Regions from separate parts of the Acholeplasma equirhinis genome, predicted to be linked through region 3. Evidence: riboswitches for the same ligand, from Rfam matches in the RefSeq annotation. Region 3 holds a riboswitch; each other region holds the start of a gene.
The links. Region 3 has a riboswitch for cyclic di-GMP ahead of JV173_RS00605 (hypothetical protein). Riboswitches for the same ligand answer to the same signal wherever they lie in the genome.
Positions count from the first base shown of each region.

Region 1: it holds a riboswitch for cyclic di-GMP, as region 3 does, so the genes downstream of both, JV173_RS02895 (hypothetical protein) here and JV173_RS00605 (hypothetical protein) in region 3, are expected to answer to the same signal.
Region 2: it holds a riboswitch for cyclic di-GMP, as region 3 does, so the genes downstream of both, JV173_RS02960 (hypothetical protein) here and JV173_RS00605 (hypothetical protein) in region 3, are expected to answer to the same signal.

Region 1 is NZ_JAFIDC010000001.1:632,459-638,693, forward strand. Features, by position in the region: gene JV173_RS02890 (sensor domain-containing diguanylate cyclase) at 1-1,133, opposite strand, end outside; cyclic di-GMP riboswitch class I at 1,307-1,384, shown strand; gene JV173_RS02895 (hypothetical protein) at 1,428-2,018, shown strand; gene JV173_RS02900 (hypothetical protein) at 2,031-3,923, shown strand; gene guaC (GMP reductase) at 3,978-4,955, opposite strand; gene JV173_RS02910 (acyl-[acyl-carrier-protein] thioesterase) at 5,030-5,740, opposite strand; gene JV173_RS02915 (hypothetical protein) at 5,848-6,219, shown strand.
Region 2 is NZ_JAFIDC010000001.1:642,002-648,236, forward strand. Features, by position in the region: gene mvaD (diphosphomevalonate decarboxylase) at 1-490, opposite strand, end outside; gene mvk (mevalonate kinase) at 474-1,427, opposite strand; gene JV173_RS02945 (peptidylprolyl isomerase) at 1,506-2,009, shown strand; gene JV173_RS02950 (PfkB family carbohydrate kinase) at 2,006-2,884, shown strand; gene JV173_RS02955 (pseudouridine-5'-phosphate glycosidase) at 2,886-3,800, shown strand; cyclic di-GMP riboswitch class I at 3,888-3,968, shown strand; gene JV173_RS02960 (hypothetical protein) at 4,027-4,542, shown strand; gene JV173_RS02965 (hypothetical protein) at 4,572-5,171, shown strand; gene JV173_RS02970 (hypothetical protein) at 5,290-5,817, shown strand; gene JV173_RS02975 (hypothetical protein) at 5,839-6,235, shown strand, end outside.
Region 3 is NZ_JAFIDC010000001.1:143,660-149,894, forward strand. Features, by position in the region: gene JV173_RS00595 (EAL domain-containing protein) at 1-1,997, shown strand, start outside; gene JV173_RS00600 (bifunctional diguanylate cyclase/phosphodiesterase) at 2,000-3,385, shown strand; cyclic di-GMP riboswitch class I at 3,448-3,523, shown strand; gene JV173_RS00605 (hypothetical protein) at 3,568-4,311, shown strand; gene JV173_RS00610 (hypothetical protein) at 4,314-5,252, shown strand; gene JV173_RS00615 (hypothetical protein) at 5,331-6,235, shown strand, end outside.

The DNA of each region.
Region 1 (6,235 bases), 490 kb from region 3:
GTAACAATTGCAAAACTTTCTCTATTTTCCACTTTAGAATTAAAGTGTTTAATAAATAATCTTCTGTTTGGTAGTTCAGTTAATGAGTCATAATATGCATATCTATCAAGTTTTTCTTTTAACTCATAAATCTCTGTTATATCTGTAAGTGAAATGATTTTAAGTGTCTCTTCTAATTGTTGAACGATGGATATGGATAATAATGAATGTAGTATTTCTCCATCGTATCTAAGCACTGGAACTTCTTTATTAAAAACATCATGAGGATTTGCATCAAATTGTCGAGTATTCGGTCGATCTTTCACCAAATCAAACATTCGAATTTGTGAATAATGCTTTCCAATTAAATCTTTTTTCGAATATCCTAACTCTCTGATAAGTGTTTCATTTACATCAAGTACAATATCAGTTTCTAAATCCATCATCATCATTGAAAGTGGTGATTGACTGAAAATCGTTTTAAATTTATTTTGTTCATAAGCCATTTGTTGGAATGATTTATCGTTAATAAGTAAATTTAAATTAATAATCATGATTGTAAAGATAATGTAATAAATAAGGATAATGTTATAATCGGTACTATTTGCCAAATGATATGTCGAGTTACTATCTGCAAAAAATGCATTAATAATTCTACTTAACGCAATAAATGCAAGTGCAAACATAAATGAAGCTGTCATAATAATGCTATGATTAGTTTCTTTCTTACGACTTTTTAACAAGAAAAATGCACCTTTTAATGAGATTGCTAAATATGCTACATTTAATGCAATTAACGAGAATGTAATATTTATATTAAACGAATTGAAATAAATAATAGAAATAGCTGCTAGTAACATTAAAATTGATTCTTCATAGTAGTTTGTAAATTTATCAAAGAATCGATTAATTCCAACTAATATTGAGAATAAACCACCTAAGACTAAAATCCCACTGATAGGTACAGTGAAGTCTTTTAAATTAGCATCTGAAAATATTGAAATAATGATACCAAGTGTATGTAAAAATACACCTGTGATCCAACTTTTTATCCCTGAGTATTTTTTACCGACTTTAATATACGATTGAACTAACAATAAACAAGTCGCTATTGCTATTAACAGACAGGTTGCAATGATTGATGTAAAAATCATATATCTCCCTTACATGATTTAAATGTGTTAAATTGATTATAGCAAAATATTTCTAATTTCAATGATTTAGATACTATAAAAAAAGAACTCTGTTCTTGTTTATAGGGTATATGATTGCTATAATGTGTATTTTGCTTTACTTTTAATAGTTTATGATAAAATTATTTAATAAAAACATCAATCGGCAAACTTAGGGCAACCTAAGGACGCAAAGCTATAGGGTCTTTAATTTAAGACAGCCAGTTGCAACTTCTAGTAAGTTAAAACTGCTGTCTTTTTTTGGGGAAAAGTGACATGAGAGTTAGATTACCAATCATTATTTTAATCTTGCTTTGTATATTAGTTGGGGGAACTTCATTTGCATTTTGGACGTATACAAACTTAAATGAAGGTTATTCAATTGAGAATAACCGTGTAACTGTAGGTACAGCTAAAGATGCAACAACAACTGTAGATTTTTCATATTTAGGTTCTGCTAATTATAAATTAGTCCCTTTTGGTCGTGCACAAGATGCAGAACCTGGAGCAGTTGAATATGTTTTATTATCTTATGAAATTAATTGGACGAATGATGAAGATTCAGCCATCATTCCTGAAGGAACCTCGTTTGATTTAATTGTTCAAATTGACAATGTCACACCGAACAATCAGTTACTTGCATCACTGTTGAATATAAGTTATCAGGTTGGGGGATCAGAACCGATCGGTTTAACCGGTGAGTCTGTTCTTGATAACTTACAGGGGACAATAGTTATCAATGGTGATGCAGTAATGGTCTATGTTTTAGTTACTCTAACTAATCCAGAATCAATTAGTGATTACGATCAAATTGTTGGTGAAATTATTATTTTTGATGTTATCTTTACAGTTTCAGAACCATCTTAAGGGGAGAGTTTGATGGATAAATTGAGATTTGATAAATTAAAATCTCTTGTAACAGCACTTGTCATATCGGCATGTATTTTAACGACGTCTGTTTCTTTTGCTTATTGGGTTAATGTCATTAATGGTGATCAAAATGTTGCAACCAATAATAACATTTCAATTCCTTCTTGGAACTATTTAATTGATGTTCCACCTGAAGGTGTACCAGAATATAACCCAAATGGTGTGTATCAAGAAGGTGACCTTGTTTGGTATACTGGTGTCATTTATGTTATTAGACATGGTGGTTATCATCAAACGACACCTCCTGGTCAACCTTATGGTGCATTTAAAGATATTTCAATGTTTTACTTACCTACAAATACATATGATTCTGGTGAAGTTGTTGCATATCAAGGTAACTTCTATCAAGTGACAAATGGTGGTATCGCAAACGATAGAGCACCAATTATCGGCAAAGGGTGGACAATTTTTAACTTTGCCATTCTAGAATATAATCCAACTTTTGAATACTCATTAAATCATTATGTATTTTATGATGATATTATCTACAAAGTTGTCAACGTTGGTGATGCAAAAGATGCAGCAAACCCTACAACATTAAAGGGTTGGGAACGTTATAACTTTGGTATAAGATCTTATGATAACTCAATTAAATACACAGTTAATGATGTTGTTGTTTATAATGGAAGTCTTTATTATGTAACAAATGCAACAAATGCAAGTGCAAACAATCCAGCAACACTCAATGGTTGGGATACATTTAATAAACCAATTTCTGAATACGTTTTAAATAAGAACTATCCGGAGGGTACACTAGTTAATTATCAAGGTTATATATATGAAGTAATGGATTTTTATTATAAATCTGCAAGTCCTGCTGGAAATATTAACTGGCAACGTAAAAATGTATATTTCCCTGAATATCAAGCAGGCTCTCAATACGATATCAATTCATATGTTAAATACAATGGGCAAGTTTACCGTGCAAAGTGGAATAATAATCAAAATCCATCGAATGCTGCTTGGGAAGTTGTTAATATTCAACCTTATAATCCAAATACAACATACACTCTAAATCAATTTGTAACATATAATGGTAAATATTACCAAGTTGTTAACGCTGATAATGCAAACATATCAGCTCCGGGTGAAATGTACAATGCTTGGAACTTAATCGATACGAATGATTATTCACCTACAAATGTATATACTTCAACAAATATTGTTTACCATAATGGCACATACTATAAACCTCAAAATGTAGCTAGAGCTAATCAGTATGAACCGGGTACACAACCTGATTCATGGGTTATGGTTGGTTCAGATCAATATGATCCATTCAAAACATATCAAGTTGGTAACTATGCAATCTACGAAGGTAGATACTATAAAGTCGTAAATGAAACAAATGCCAATATGTCAGCACCAGGTGAAATGTATAATGCTTGGAATGAAGTTGGTACTTATGAATATAATCCAACAAATGTTTATCTAGCAGGTGACTTTGTTTATTATGAAAATAATCTTTACAGAGTACAAGATGCAGCAAGAGCTAATCAGTTCGTACCTGGCACAGCATATAACGCATGGAATCAAATCAATACCAATGAATGGCGTTGGTTTAATGTTTATGTTGCGAATGACCATGTTGTTTATAATGCTCGTGTATTTAGAGTACAAAATGTAGCAAACGCGCAACAAACGATACCTGGTTCTATTCCAAATGCTTGGAATGAAGTTGGTACTTATGCTTATAAGACATTCAATGTGTATTCGCCTGGTAATATTATTGTTTATAAAAATATTGCCTATGAAGCAATCTTAGGTTCTCAAGGTATTGAGCCAGATGCACTAAATGGTGCAACTTATTGGAAACACTATATTCCTGCAAACCAACAATAATATAAAACCCTAGTTCAAGTCGAACTAGGGTTCTTTTATTTAAGTTAACTTTAATTAGATCCAATCACCATTAAAAATTGAATTCTTAACAACGACATAATCAACTTTTCTGATTGCTTCGATATCTTTACCACCGGCATAAGATATCGATGATTGTAAATCTTCTCTCATTTCCTTTAGGGTATCTTCAATCTTACCTTTATATGGTATTAAAATCTTTTTACCTTCAACATTGATTCTTTCACCCTTTTGATACTCAGATGCAGAACCAAAGTATTCTTTCATCTTTTCACCATTAATTTCAAGGGTTCTTCCTGGTGATTCTTCATGACCTGCAAATAAGAATCCAATCATGATCATCGATGCACCAAATCGAATGGATTTTGCAATATCACCATGGGTTCTAATACCACCATCAGCAATTAATGGTTTTCTAGCAGCTTTTGAACATCTTGATAGTGCAGCTAATTGCCAACCACCTGTACCAAAACCTGTTTTAACTTTTGTAATACATACTTTACCAGGTCCAACACCGATTTTAGTCGCATCTGCACCAGCATTTTCAAGCTCACGTACTGCTTCTGGTGTTGCAACATTACCAGCAATTAAGAAACTTTCTGGTAAATGTTCTTTTATAAAATGAATCATTTCAATGACAGTTTCCGCATGCCCATGCGCAACATCAATAGTAATATAATCAGGTATTAGGTTTAAACGTTTAAGTTCTAAAACAAAATCATACTCTTTTGGTTTAACACCTACAGAGATTGAAGTATATAATCCTTCTTTAATCATCTCTTGCATGAATGGAATACGTTTCTCCTCTTCAAAACGATGCATGATGTAAAAATATCCGTTACGAGCTAACCATTTTGCGAGATTTTCATCAATAATGGTTCCCATATTGGCAGGTACTACGGGTAATTTAAAAGTAACCTTTCCAAACTGAATCGATGTGTCACATTCACTTCTTGATTTCACGATACATTTAGAAGGAATTAACTGTATATCTTCATAATCAAATACTTGCATATCAACCTCTCCTTTACCTAACAACAAAATCATTATATCTTATGTAAGAAGAGATTACAAAGAAAAAGTAATGCTTATTTTTTGAATTCAAAAACTGCATAAATTTTTCGTTCTTTATTTAAAAATAAAACAACATATGAATCAGGAGTTTTTTGTGTCACTAATGTCATCTCATCAAACATGACAAAAGGAAGTTTGTGTTCTGCAAAAAGTCTATTAAATTCAAACTCAAGTGGAAGTTGATTTACTGCAAACTCTATATAAAAAGCATTGTTTAAATGTTGAAAATAATCTATATGAGATGGTTGAACTGTAATTTTTACTTCTTTTACAAATTCAAACTCACGATTCAAATCAATTTTTCTTCCAACAAAATTCATTTCGTATTTGTGATGTTCACCAATACCTTTTAATTGTTCTTCTGACATTCTATAAGGTTTTAATGTATCAAGATTTATAAAAGATCCTAAACTATACGATTCGATCAATGGCTTACCATATTCATCATATATAATTGTATTTCTGTAACCATAAAATGCATTAGTTTCCGTTGGAAACGAATGAATCTCTAATTGGTCTTTATATTTTGGCCATCTTTTAATTTCAACATATCTAAAATTAAGTACAATTGAATAATCTGCTTTTTCAGTAGCAAAATCTGTTTTAGTTACTTTTTCAATATCTTTCCCTTCAACATCTTGAATAAGATTAATTAAATCGCTTGGTCTGATTTTAAAGTTATATCCAATTTCAGATGTTTGAATCGTTCTTTTTTCTATTGTCATAATATCACCTATGTTTTCATTATAGTTAAAATATTTGATTTTCTCAAATAAAGGGTATTTAAGTTTTATCATTTTATGATACGATATTTATAGGCAAGGTGAATATAATGAATTTTTTACTTAAGTTAATTTTAAATCGTTTTATACTATCGATATTAATTATCTTTTTATTTGCACTTGATTTTAAGTTCTTAACAATCAGTCCTTTAAGATATTATTCTTTAAATCAACCAGAAGTTGCAGCAACTGAATATTATGAAGTTGAACTTGGAGCAGCTAAAATATATGTATACATTTCTTATGATGGTTCTAATATTCACTTAGTTCCAACGGATAATTTACCAGATGGTACAACAATAGAAAATCCAACAATGGTTGCATGGTACTACTATGGATTAGCACTTGCACTTGCGAATATTATCCCATGGAAATGGTTTACAAAATCGGATAAACCCAAAGATAAAAAGAAGAAAAAATAACTGAACATAACGTGTT
Region 2 (6,235 bases), 500 kb from region 3:
GTTCAGCAAAACTTGTTATATGATCATAACCTTCATGCCAAATTGAAAATCCATCATAAATGGAACGAGCAGCTGAACCTGAACCAAATCTTGCAAGTGCAGATAGTGCTTTAGGTTCTAAGTGAATGTCATAACTTTCCGTTGCAGCAAGCGCAAGTGCTGCAAAAGCTGATGAGCTTGATGCAATACCAGCTTTTTTAGGTACATAATTGTAAGAAATAATTTCAGCAAAATAAGGGATATTGTATAGATGTCTTACCATATCCATAAAAGTTTTTACACGCTCAAGTTCAGGACCAGTAATAAATTTATCATCAATATAAAGATGATCTTCTGTTAATAAAGGTTTATATTCAACTGAAGTTTTTGTATAAAATTTATCCACAGTAAAACTTAAAGATGAAGTTAATGGTAAGTTCCATTTTTTATCTTTTTTTCCCCAATATTTAATTAAAGCAATATTTACATGTGCTTTAGCTGTTTTCTTCATGAATAATTTCCTTTAAATCATAGAACCAAGTTGTCACTGCACCACTTGCTTTTAACGCTTCTGAAATGATAACAGCTTGTTCTGTATTTTTGGCAAGAGCAATCATACAACCCCCCTTTCCACCACCAGTTAGTTTAGCTCCTAATGCACCAGATTTAATTGCAACATCAACTAATTCTTCTAACTTTTCATCTGAGACATGGATACTTCTTAAAAGTTGATGTGCTTCGGTCATAGCTAAACCTAAACGTATCACTTCGTTATTCTCTAAATAAGTTTTAACTTCTTTTGTTAATTCTTCTAATCGATCAATTATTGGGTTAACAACGGTAGGATTTTCATTCCAAAGTTTTCTAACCTCTGTCACAGCTTCTTTTGTTAAACCCTCTTTACCTGTATCTGCTACAACAATAACAGCATCCATTTGTAAAGGAATAATACTTTTACCTAAATCCTTTTGGTAAAAAACAGCTTTACCTGTTGTAATTGTTGAAGCATCTAATCCGCTTGGATTCACATGATAAATTTGTTCTGCTAAATCAACAAAATGATTTAATTGATCTATTGTCAAATCAACCTCAAATGCATCAAATAAACTTCTTACAACTGCAATCGAAACAGCTGCTGAAGAACCTAATCCCCTTTGAGAAGGCAAATTTGAATCTATTTTAATATGAAATCCATTTAGTGGTTGTTTTAAATAATCGAGTACAAGTTTAATAAGTTCTTTAATACCGAATAAATTGTCTGGTGCATCTTCTAAAAAACCTTGAAAATAAATACAATCAATGGTGATAGGTTTATCAGTTTTATAAATTTTAGAAGTGATTTGTACTTGCGTAAATGGTAAAGCGATTGCCGGTTTACCATAAACAACTGAATGTTCTCCCATCAAAATGATCTTCCCGCTTGCAACCCCTTGTCCAAAATCCACCATAAATTTCGCTCGCTTTCTATAATCATTATATCATAATATGATACAATGAAAATATCCAATAAAGGAAAGGTATTTATCATGTCAAAACTATTATTACAACTATCTGTCAAAGACTTTGGAACAATGAAAATTGAACTGTATCCAGAAATTGCTCCAAATACAGTTTCTAATTTTGTTTCATATGTTAAACAAGGTTTTTATGACGGAAAAATCTTCCATCGCATCATTAAAGGATTTATGATCCAAGGTGGAGGTTCAATGGATGAAAAACAACCAATTAAAGGTGAATTTTCTAGAAATGGATTTAAAAATGAATTAAAGCATGAAAAAGGTGTCATCTCTATGGCAAGAACACAAGATCCAAATTCTGCAACTTCACAATTCTTTATCATGCATAAATCTGCACCACACTTAGATGGTAGTTATGCTGGATTCGGAAAAGTTATTGAAGGCTTAGATGTCATTGATAAGATTGCTACAGTACAAACGAATCATTTTGATTCACCAATTTCACCTGTTGTCATCGAAAAATTTGAAATTTTAGAAAATACATATACACTTCAACCTGTTCAATACGTATGAAGCAAATTGTAGTTATCGGTGCAACCACGATTGATTTTCTTGCCAATATGCATCAATCGCATACGATGTATGATTCTAATCCTGGATTTATTTATAAGTCTTGGGGTGGTGTTGCAAGAAATATTGCAGAAAATCTAGCAAGACTTGACTTAAATCCTACATTGATTACTGTATTAGGTGAAGATTCAAGAGATTTTTTAAATATGTCACGTGACATAAATTTAAAAGTTTTATATCAAAATGTACCTCAAACTGCAAGTTATATTGCGATACATGATGAAACTGGAAGTTTAGTCACTGCTGTTTCTTCTATGGAACAACTCTCAAAATTGACCCCACAACTGATCAAAAAGCATCATGACATTATATACGCAGCTGACATTGTAGTTCTTGATGCAAATATTCCAGAAAAAACTTTAGACTATATTATGACTGCTTATCAAAAACCATTTTATGTAGATTTAGTAAGTAGTGCTAAAGCACACAAGTTTATCCCTTATTTAAATAAAATTCATACAATTAAAATAAATATCATTGAAGGAAAAAAAATAACGATGTTTGAAGATCCTATTCAAATTGGTCAAATTTTAATCAATAAAGGTATAAAGAATGTTTATTTAACAATGGGCAAACTCGGTGCTTACCATTTTAGTGATGAAGTAACAAACTTCTATCATAAATCATACGAGGGTAGAATGATTAATGATACAGGATGTGGTGATGCATTTTTTTCTGGAGTAATCTATGCAGAGATCAATAAATTAGATCCACTAAAAACTGGAACAATTATGTCACATTTTACGCTACAATCTAGAGATTCAGTCTATAAAAAACTTAAACCAAATCAAGTGATTTCACTTGTAAAGGAGAAATAAAATGAATCAATATATAGATTTTGCACCTGAGGTATTAGATGCACTTAAACTTGGTAAACCAGTTGTCGCATTAGAATCAACAATAATTTCGCATGGTATGCCATATCCAAGAAATGTTGAAGTCGGAATGACGCTTGAAAAAATCATTAAAAACCAAGGTGCTACACCTGCAACAATCGCTATTTTAGATGGCAGAATTAAAGTTGGATTAACACCAACTGAACTCACTAAATTAAGTCAACTTAAAAATGTAATGAAGGTTTCAAAAAGAGACATTCCTTATTGTATTGCAAAGGGTTATAATGGCGCAACTACGGTATCTGCTACCATTTTAGTTGCAGCTATGGCAGGTATCAAAGTGTTTGCAACAGGTGGTATTGGTGGTGTTCATAGAAAAGGTCAAGAAACATTTGATATTTCACGCGATTTAGAGGAACTTGCAAATGAAAATGTTTGTGTTGTTTCCGCTGGGTGTAAATCTATTTTAGACATCGGATTAACATTAGAATATTTAGAAACCAAAGGTGTTCCTGTAGTAGGTTATAAATCAGATGAGTTCCCAGCATTTTATACAAAAAAAAGTGGATTTAGACTTGAATATCAATTAGATTCAGCAGATGAAATTGCAACACTATTAAAAACTAAATGGTCACTTCCACTACCAGGTGGTGTCTTAATTGCAAACCCAATTCCAGATATCTACTCACTCGATCCAGAATTCATAAATAATGAAATTGAAAAAGCACTTCTCTCAGCAGAACGTGATGATATAAAGGGTAAACAAATTACACCTTATCTACTAAGTAAAATTGAACAATCAACCAAAGGTATTTCCTTAGATTCAAATATACAACTTGTCTATAACAATGCCAAACTTGCTGCAGATATTGCAATTGAACTTTCTAAATTATACTAATTAGAATCATTTTATAAACAGCATTTAGCATTTTGTTTGCATATCAAAGTATTTTTTATTATAATATTAGCAATTATGAATTTAAGCATATCTTATCGGCAAACTTAGGGTAACCTAAGGACGCAAAGCTATAGGGTCCTGATTTTACAGTGGCAGCCAGTTGCAAATCAAAACTTTTGATTTCAAGGGCTGCTTTTTCTTTCGTAACGGCTATGGGGGCATAGGTATGAATAAAAGATTGAGTATAACATTACTCATTGTACTTGTTATCGCAATCATATATACAGTATCTGTTTCATTTTCATATTGGGCTGCGCTAGACCATTATGCAAATGTATATATATCAATTGATACATTACATGAAGCAGAATTATCTGTAAATCTTAAAGAAGATGAATCAAATTTTAATAAAAAACTTGTCCCTCAAGGTTTTGTAAAAAATTCAGATGAAGTTGATGAAATACACTTCATCTTCGAACTTGACTTAACCGGTGATGAATTACTACCAGGTGTTGAGCTTGGATTAACCATCACAGCCATAAATGTTTTGTTAGATGGAACTGATCAATATAACTACTTAGTTGTTATTGAACTTCCAAATAACGGCAATCTCTTAATCTCGAATGAAGTTCTCGTAGTAGTTGTCAAGGTTAGACTTCTTGAACCAGCGACAAGTGAGATTGCTACTGCAATCATGGGTAAAAATATCACCTTTGATTTGCACTTTAGGGTTGTTTCTTAATTTTAAGAATAAAAAAGGGAGAGTATATAATGAAAAAGAATCAAAAATTAATGCTAGCAGTCTTATTCTTACTAGCAGTTGTATCCTTAGGGATTTCTTATGCATATTGGGCTTCAATTGAATTAGAAGCAGATGTTGATGGTAATGTTGTTACAATCGGTACTGGTCGTATTTCAGAAGTTAGTGCTTCTGCTCTTGGTCAAACTGACGGTGTATTAGTACCTGCTGGTCAAGCAGCTAATTCATTAGAAGATGATGCTGTTGAATATGTAATGTTTAAATTCCAAGTTGTTTGGGAATCAAATGATGCAGATTCAGAAAAAACTGGTGTTGTAACTGTTGCTTTTGACGATCTTGAAATTGATCATCCTCTCAGTTCAATCTTAGTTGATTACGTATCACTTTCTTACCAAATTGGTGGTACACATGATGATGGTACATTTAACGGTGATGGTGATTATGCTATCGAAGGAAACGGTGGTGCAGTTACTGTTTGGGTTAAAGTTGTTCTATTAGAACCTATGGAAAATTTACCAGGAGTTACTAAAGAAAATGCTGAAGATTATGCTAAAGCATTATTCGGTTCAGAAATTACATTCACAGTATTATTTACAGTTATTGAAGACTAATTAAAGAGAATTTGAATAAAGTGGTCTCTAGACCACTTTTTCAATTCATATAAAAATATAAAATTATGCTAAAATAATGATAAAGATATACTTTACCATTATAAATAGGGGTATTTACATGGCGGAAAAGTTAGATTCAAATAAATTAATAAGTATCATCCTATACAGCATTATAGGTCTTTTAGGTTTATTCATTGTCTTCGTCTTATATTTCCCATTTGTAACAATGAATTTATTCGGATTTGCAATATATGGTGGATTCAGTGGTGTAGATGCTTCTTTAGATAGAGGTGATGCATTAATTGTTACACTCGATGATTTTGAAACTTTAGATAATACTAAACTAATTGTTTTTGAACTCGATGGTTACGGTAGTGCAGATGGTCTTAAAGTCTATAAGATCATGACTGAAGTTGTAGCTACAGAAAAAACTTATCGTGTACATAGTTCAGGTTCTGCAATATCCTATCAATGGGATATTACTGAAGATATGTATTTAGGTACTGTTAAATCTAAATTACCTGCATTAGGTTATATTATTGGATTCTTAAGAAGTCCAATTGGTGTAACTGTGATTCTTATTAATGTCATATTAATAACAACAGCTGTCATCTTGGTTAAAAAATTAAAACCACAATCAAAATAATTTTTTTAATAGGGGCTAAGAATGAAATCCATTAGAGCACTACTTTTAGTATTTTCTGTGCTATTTTTTATGGTTGAAATATTCTTGGTTGTTATGATTTTATTAGGACCACAGAATGAATATCTCTTCTACTCGTATAATCATATTCAAGCAGTTCCATTCAACCAACCCATCGTTAATAATACAGTTCAAGTCGGTATCGGTAAAATGGTACCTTTTAATGTTGATGATTTAGAACCTGGAGATTATGTTGTTGCACATAATAATATCAATTTAGACTACATGTGGGTTCATCGTGTGATATCTATTGATACTAATAATGAAACAATCACACTTTCAGTTAATGATCTCCTTGGCACATATGAGATGAGGTATGATGAAATAAGTGGTAACTATATTGGAGATTCTAATCTACTTG
Region 3 (6,235 bases):
AAGTGCTTTTAGATCAAGGCCTTACGATTAATCAAAGTGATTATATTGTTGCATCAACTGGATATATCTTATATGCACTAGATTCAAATCTTTTAGGTTTAAATTTCTTTACCTCACAACTATATCCACTCGATCACTATTCAGAACTGGATAGTTTAATTGGTAAAAATGAGTCAGCGTACTTTGACTATGTAACATTCGATGATCGCTTTATCTTATCGTTTGATAAAATTGAAGGTCAACTTTTATTTATTTCAATCCAACATCAAGCAGATTACCTAGCACCATATCGTCCATTAATTTGGAGTTATTTTGCATTATGTTCCATTTCATTGATTGCCTTTTTAGTCTTTTCACTTGTTGGTCTTAAGTTTAGATATGATGACGAAAGATTATATGAGAAGCATAAAGATGAACTACCTCAAAATGTCTTAATTTTAGATGTTGGTGGACTTGGTCAAATTCGTATGGCAAATCCTAAGTTCTATGAATTAACCGGAATGAAACAAGTTAAGATGATAGAAGATGTGACTAAAGATAAGGTTTTAATACGTGAACAACTTAAATCTCAAAAATCATTCTTCTTAGGTCTTGAAACAAAAGAAGGTTTAAAAGATTATCGATTTGTAGTTGTTAAGAAGAAACGCGGGTATTTACTGATTGGTGAGAACGTAGAAAATGTTACATCATTTGAAGGTAAATACAGAAATCTTGCTCTATTCAATCAATTAACACATTTACCAAATGAAATGAATCTAAAAGAAATTTTAGATGAAATTGATCGTAAGAAAAAATATTCAATTATTTACTTTGCAGTAGAAGATATTGATAATATTCAAAATACGATTGGTCGAGAATATAGTAAACAATTCATTCAAAAATTAAAGGATTTATTCTTATCTGTAGTTATTAAAGATGATATGACACTATTCCATGTTCATGATCAACGCTTTGCAATACTGTATCAAAATATCTTGAACTATGATTCAGTTGACTCTTGGGTTCAAGTGACAATCGATAAAATAAATAATTCAGTTTTACTTCAAGATTTACCATTTAAAGTTGCCCTAAAAGCGGGTATCATTCACAATGTTGGTAAAGTTATTTCAATGGAATCTAGTCATATTTTAGAAATCATGGAAATCACCATTGAACGTGTACTCCGTTCAACGGTTTACCATCAAGTAACTTATAATGAAAAATTCTTAGAGTATGTATCCAAGAACCAACAAATGGAAATGGATTTACAATTAGGGATTGCAAATGATGAATTTGAAATGTTCATGCAACCGCAATACGATATTGAAATTAATAAAACTGTTGGATTTGAGTTACTACTTCGTTGGAATAATCCTAAATACTTAAAAGATTCACCTGCAAGTTATATTAAGATTGCTGAAAAATCAAATATGATTATTGAATTAGGTAGACTCATCACTGAAAAAGTATTTGCTATTGCTGAAAGTTTTAATAAAACAGATTTAGAATTCTCATTTAATATTTCACCAAGACAACTTGTACAACCTGGATTTATTCAAGAACTTATTGATTTAACGAATAAATACAAGGTTGATCCAAACAAGATTGCAATTGAATTAACTGAAACAATCCTAGTTGTTTCATTTGAACTCATTATTGAAAAGTTTAAAGCATTAAAACAAATCGGGTTTAAGATTCATTTAGATGACTTTGGTACCGGTTATTCATCGCTTTCATATTTAAAGACTTTACCAGTTGATGTGATTAAGATTGATAAGAAGTTTATTGATGAGGTAGAAACATCCTTTACATCACGTCAAATCTTAAAAACTTTAACAAGTTTAGGTAAAAACTTAAAACTTGGTGTTATATTTGAAGGTGTAGAAACAGATAAACAAGTTGAAATTATTAGAAAAGAAGGTGGCACAATCATCCAAGGGTTCGTGGTTGCAAGACCAATGCCTGTTAAAGATGCTCGTGACTTCTTAAAGAAAAAGAAAGTTGAGTTTGAAAGCTAATTATGGAAATATTCTTAACGATATTAGTCACTTTAATCTTAATCGGACTCATCATTGGATTATACTTTGTTTTAAAACATGAATTACGTAAATATCGCGATGAAAAATTGTTAGTCTCTGATGAGGTTGTACCTTTATCAACATTAACAAATCTTGTTGATCGTATGATTAAACGTAATACAAAAAAAGCAAAGCCTTTTACTTTAATGTTAATTGACTTAGATCAGTATCAAGATATTGTAGATGCTTTTAATGAAGAAGAAGAGCGTCTTATTATGCAATATGTTTCAAATCATATTAAAACTGCATTACCTGAAGAATCCGTTATTTCTCAAGGTGTTAAACCTGATCAATTCTATATATTTATTCCAGATAGTTTTGATCATTCGAATATATTAAATTTAGCAAAACATATTAAAAGAGAATCTCAACGTAAGGTGAGTATTTTAGATGGTGTTGAAATTAAAAAGACTGTTTCTATTGGGATTGCAACATTCCCACTGCATGGTAATACGAAAGACTTATTATTCCAAGCATTAGATATTGCGATGTACATCGTTAAGAAAAACGGTGGAAATGGTATTAAGTATTACAGTGAAGAACTTTCACAAGGTAAAGAATATCTCGATTTATATCATGAAATCAGAGAAGCGATTGAGAAAGAAGAATTTATTTATTTCTACCAACCAATCGTTTCAACATCAGATACAAAAGATATTTATGGTGTTGAAGCATTACTGCGTTGGCAACATCCAAAAAGAGGCTTACTTGCACCACAATCATTCATTGGGCTTGCTGAACAGTCAGGAGAACTGGATGCAATTGGTATTTGGGGTGTTGAACAAGCATTACTCTTATTAACAGACCTTTCACAGTTATATCATATGCATAATTTGGTTGTTAATATTAACGTATCACCGCGTCAGATTCTAAATGAAGAAACTTTTACAATCTTCCAAAGACTGATTCTAAAACATCGTGCAAAACCTGAGATGGTTGCAATTGAAATTCCAGATTTCTCTACATATAAAAATAATGAAACATTTATGAGAAACTTAATTAAGATCAAAACACTTGGTTTCCAAATTGCAATTGACCTATCAACAACAGATTATGATGTTTTAGATTTAGTTGAAAGATTTAAGATTGATATGATTAAGCTTAATCGTGATTTCTTTAAATTAGAAGAAAATTATAATAAACGTAAGTACATTCAAATGTTAATAGATTTTGTAAAGGCAAAAGAGTTAAAACTGGTTGCGGAAGGTGTCGAAACAGAGGCACAACTCCAAGAATTGTATACTAAAGGTGTGGGTTACGCACAAGGGTATTTCATTGCTAAACCTCTCGACCAAACTCAATTATCGGCTTTCTTAACACAAAAATAGACATTGTAAATATTCATAATCATTTCTATTGACTATTAAAAAAAGTTTGGTAAAATAGCAGTATACGAAAAAGGCAAAACTAGAGAAATCTAGCGACGCAAAACTATAGGACCTGTCAAATGGTAGCCAGTTGCCAACTAATTATGTGGCAATTGGCTTTTTATTTTTTCAAGGAGAAAACCATGGCGTTAAGTAAAGTATGGGGCATTGGAAAAACAGTAAGAAATGCCACTAAATTCTCCAAGTTAATATTCCTATTCATACCGTTATTTGGATTCTTATCTGTAACGATGGGTGTTGTATCATTCTATGGACAATACACAGGGGACATGTCGGTAGTCGTTGATCAATTCAGTGATTCCTCAATTAGAATCGCAGAAGATCCGTCATTCGACAATGCAAGAACAGTTCTAAGATATCCAGGTATGAATTTTGTTAACCAAGCATCTTATGAAGGTATCATGGCTTTCCATTACAATAATGTTTTGAAAACCAATGGCTATTATCTTCCAGATGTAAGGGATAACGATCGAGAAGTGGTTGCATTCACATTCTACTTAAAAAACATGAATGAGGCAGCTACAATCAATAGGGTCAATTATAAGATTGTCTTTGCAGAGAAAACAAGACACATTGAAGAACACTTAAGAATCATGGTGGTTATCGATGGTGTTGCCGATGTCTACGAATATCAATCTTATCGAATCGAAGGTGTTCAATCACTCTCATTTGCAAGCCAAGACGTTGCAGTTGATGGTAATATCTATCAATTACAAGCACAATCAGTTGTCAAAGTCTCAGTCTTCATTTGGATTGATGGTTACCTAGAAGATTATTTAAAGAGTATTGGTAAGTACACCGAACAAGATTTAATCGCTGGCAGACTAAAACTTCAAATGCTCTTCTCAATTAATGATGAGGCGTAAATATGTTAAAGAAAATCTATTCTGTACTGTTTGCACTGACATTAATTGCGATCACATTGACAACCTCAGTCTATGCGTGGTTTGCAACATCAAAAACTGCACTTGTAGATGGGATTGAATTAGGGGTAGGAGAAGATGACGACTTATGGTTAAGCTTAGATGGTATTAACTATCATAAAAGCATAACAAATGAGATGTTAGTTGAGTATGTTGGAACACAACGAAAACTTGCAAGTATTACCTCACAAAATGGAAAAGATTTCTTCTTAGGTCCGGTATTACTTGAAACAAGAGCAATTCCTAAGGTAGACTATCTCTCATTTGATGTCTACTTCAAAGTTGTTACCAATAATCCAAATGTGGATGCACATCATAAATATGTCTATCTTGCAGATCGCACGAAACCGACATATGAACTTGCATCAAATGCTCCAGGAACCTTTGTTACATCAAGGGGAAAGAACTGGATTAATCCACTGGGATTTGATGATGGTGACATATATGTCACACCAGGCGAAAATCGCTTGTATTACGCCCACAATGCTGTTAGAATAGCATCATATAATGAAGCAGAAAACTTATCCTTCATCTATGATGTCTCTGAAAATGAAGCACGTGGATTTGGTAAACCATTCGGTGCAATTGACTTCTACTATAGAATGTTAGGTGTCAGAATGGAACCACCAGAAGCACCACAAAACATGATTTACAAGTTAACTGAATTTTCTAAACTTCAAAATGATATTGCAATTGATAAAACAAGTTTAGTATCTGAGGTAAGTTTAGTAAATGAAGTTGAAGGTATTTATGAATACCGAGGTCGAACTAAAATCTCAATCTGGTTAGAAGGTTGGGATGCTGATTGTTACGATGCAATCTTAGATGATCCGATGTGGATTCAATTAAGATTCAAAGCAGCAAGATTTGATGATTCATTATAGGTTATAAAAGGTTAAAAGCCGAATAACAAGAAAACTAAAATATAAATAAAAAAATATATCTCGAGGAGAGGAACAAATATGAAAGGTTTAACAACAAAATTTGCTTTATCAGTACTATCATTAGTACTAACAGGCGTTGCGCTATCAGTTGGCGTATATGCATGGTTTACAATTAACAACACTGCTTCAGTTGATCAATTCCAAGCTGAAGTACAAACAGGGGAAGGTTTCTATGTATCTACTAATGGTACTGCATGGAAAAATACCATTACTAATGCTGACTTAGCTGCTGCGTTATCAAGTGTTACATTCGAAGCAATCACTACAACAAATGGTTATACAATGGAAAAATTAGATGGTGCACCTGCATCTGCTACATCATTCATCAAATTTGATTTATTCTTTGTAGGTTCAACTACTTTAAGTGATATTACATTAACATCAATTTCAATCGCTTCACCTGCTGCAACTTCATGGATTCCAGGTCAAGCTGTTGCTGGTACAAGATCTGCTTCAGATGCAAATGCTGTAATTACTGAATATGCTTCTAATGCTGCACGTGTAAGTATTATTGACTTAGGCGATGTTGCAACTGTTACTATCTTCGAACAAGAAGATGGTGTTGATGGTAACTCACTAGGTATGGGTGCTTGGGGTAACAACGAAGCTGTATTATTCTATAACGCTATTAATACAACAGGTATAATTTCACAAGGAGTTTTTGAAGCTGCTGAAGCTTTATACCCTACAACAATTGAAACAACAAATGTTCCAGTTGATGTTGCGACATTATACGAACAAGAAGACGCTGCATGGTTTGAGGATTTAACAGTAGGTTCTGCAATTACTGGTACAATCGGTGAAGATTTTAAAGTAGGTAAGATTTCAGTTAGAGTTTGGGTTGAAGGTTGGGATCAAGAAGCATTCAACGCAATCTTATCTGGTACAATTCAAGTAAGCTTAAGCTTCGCTGGTACAGTTTA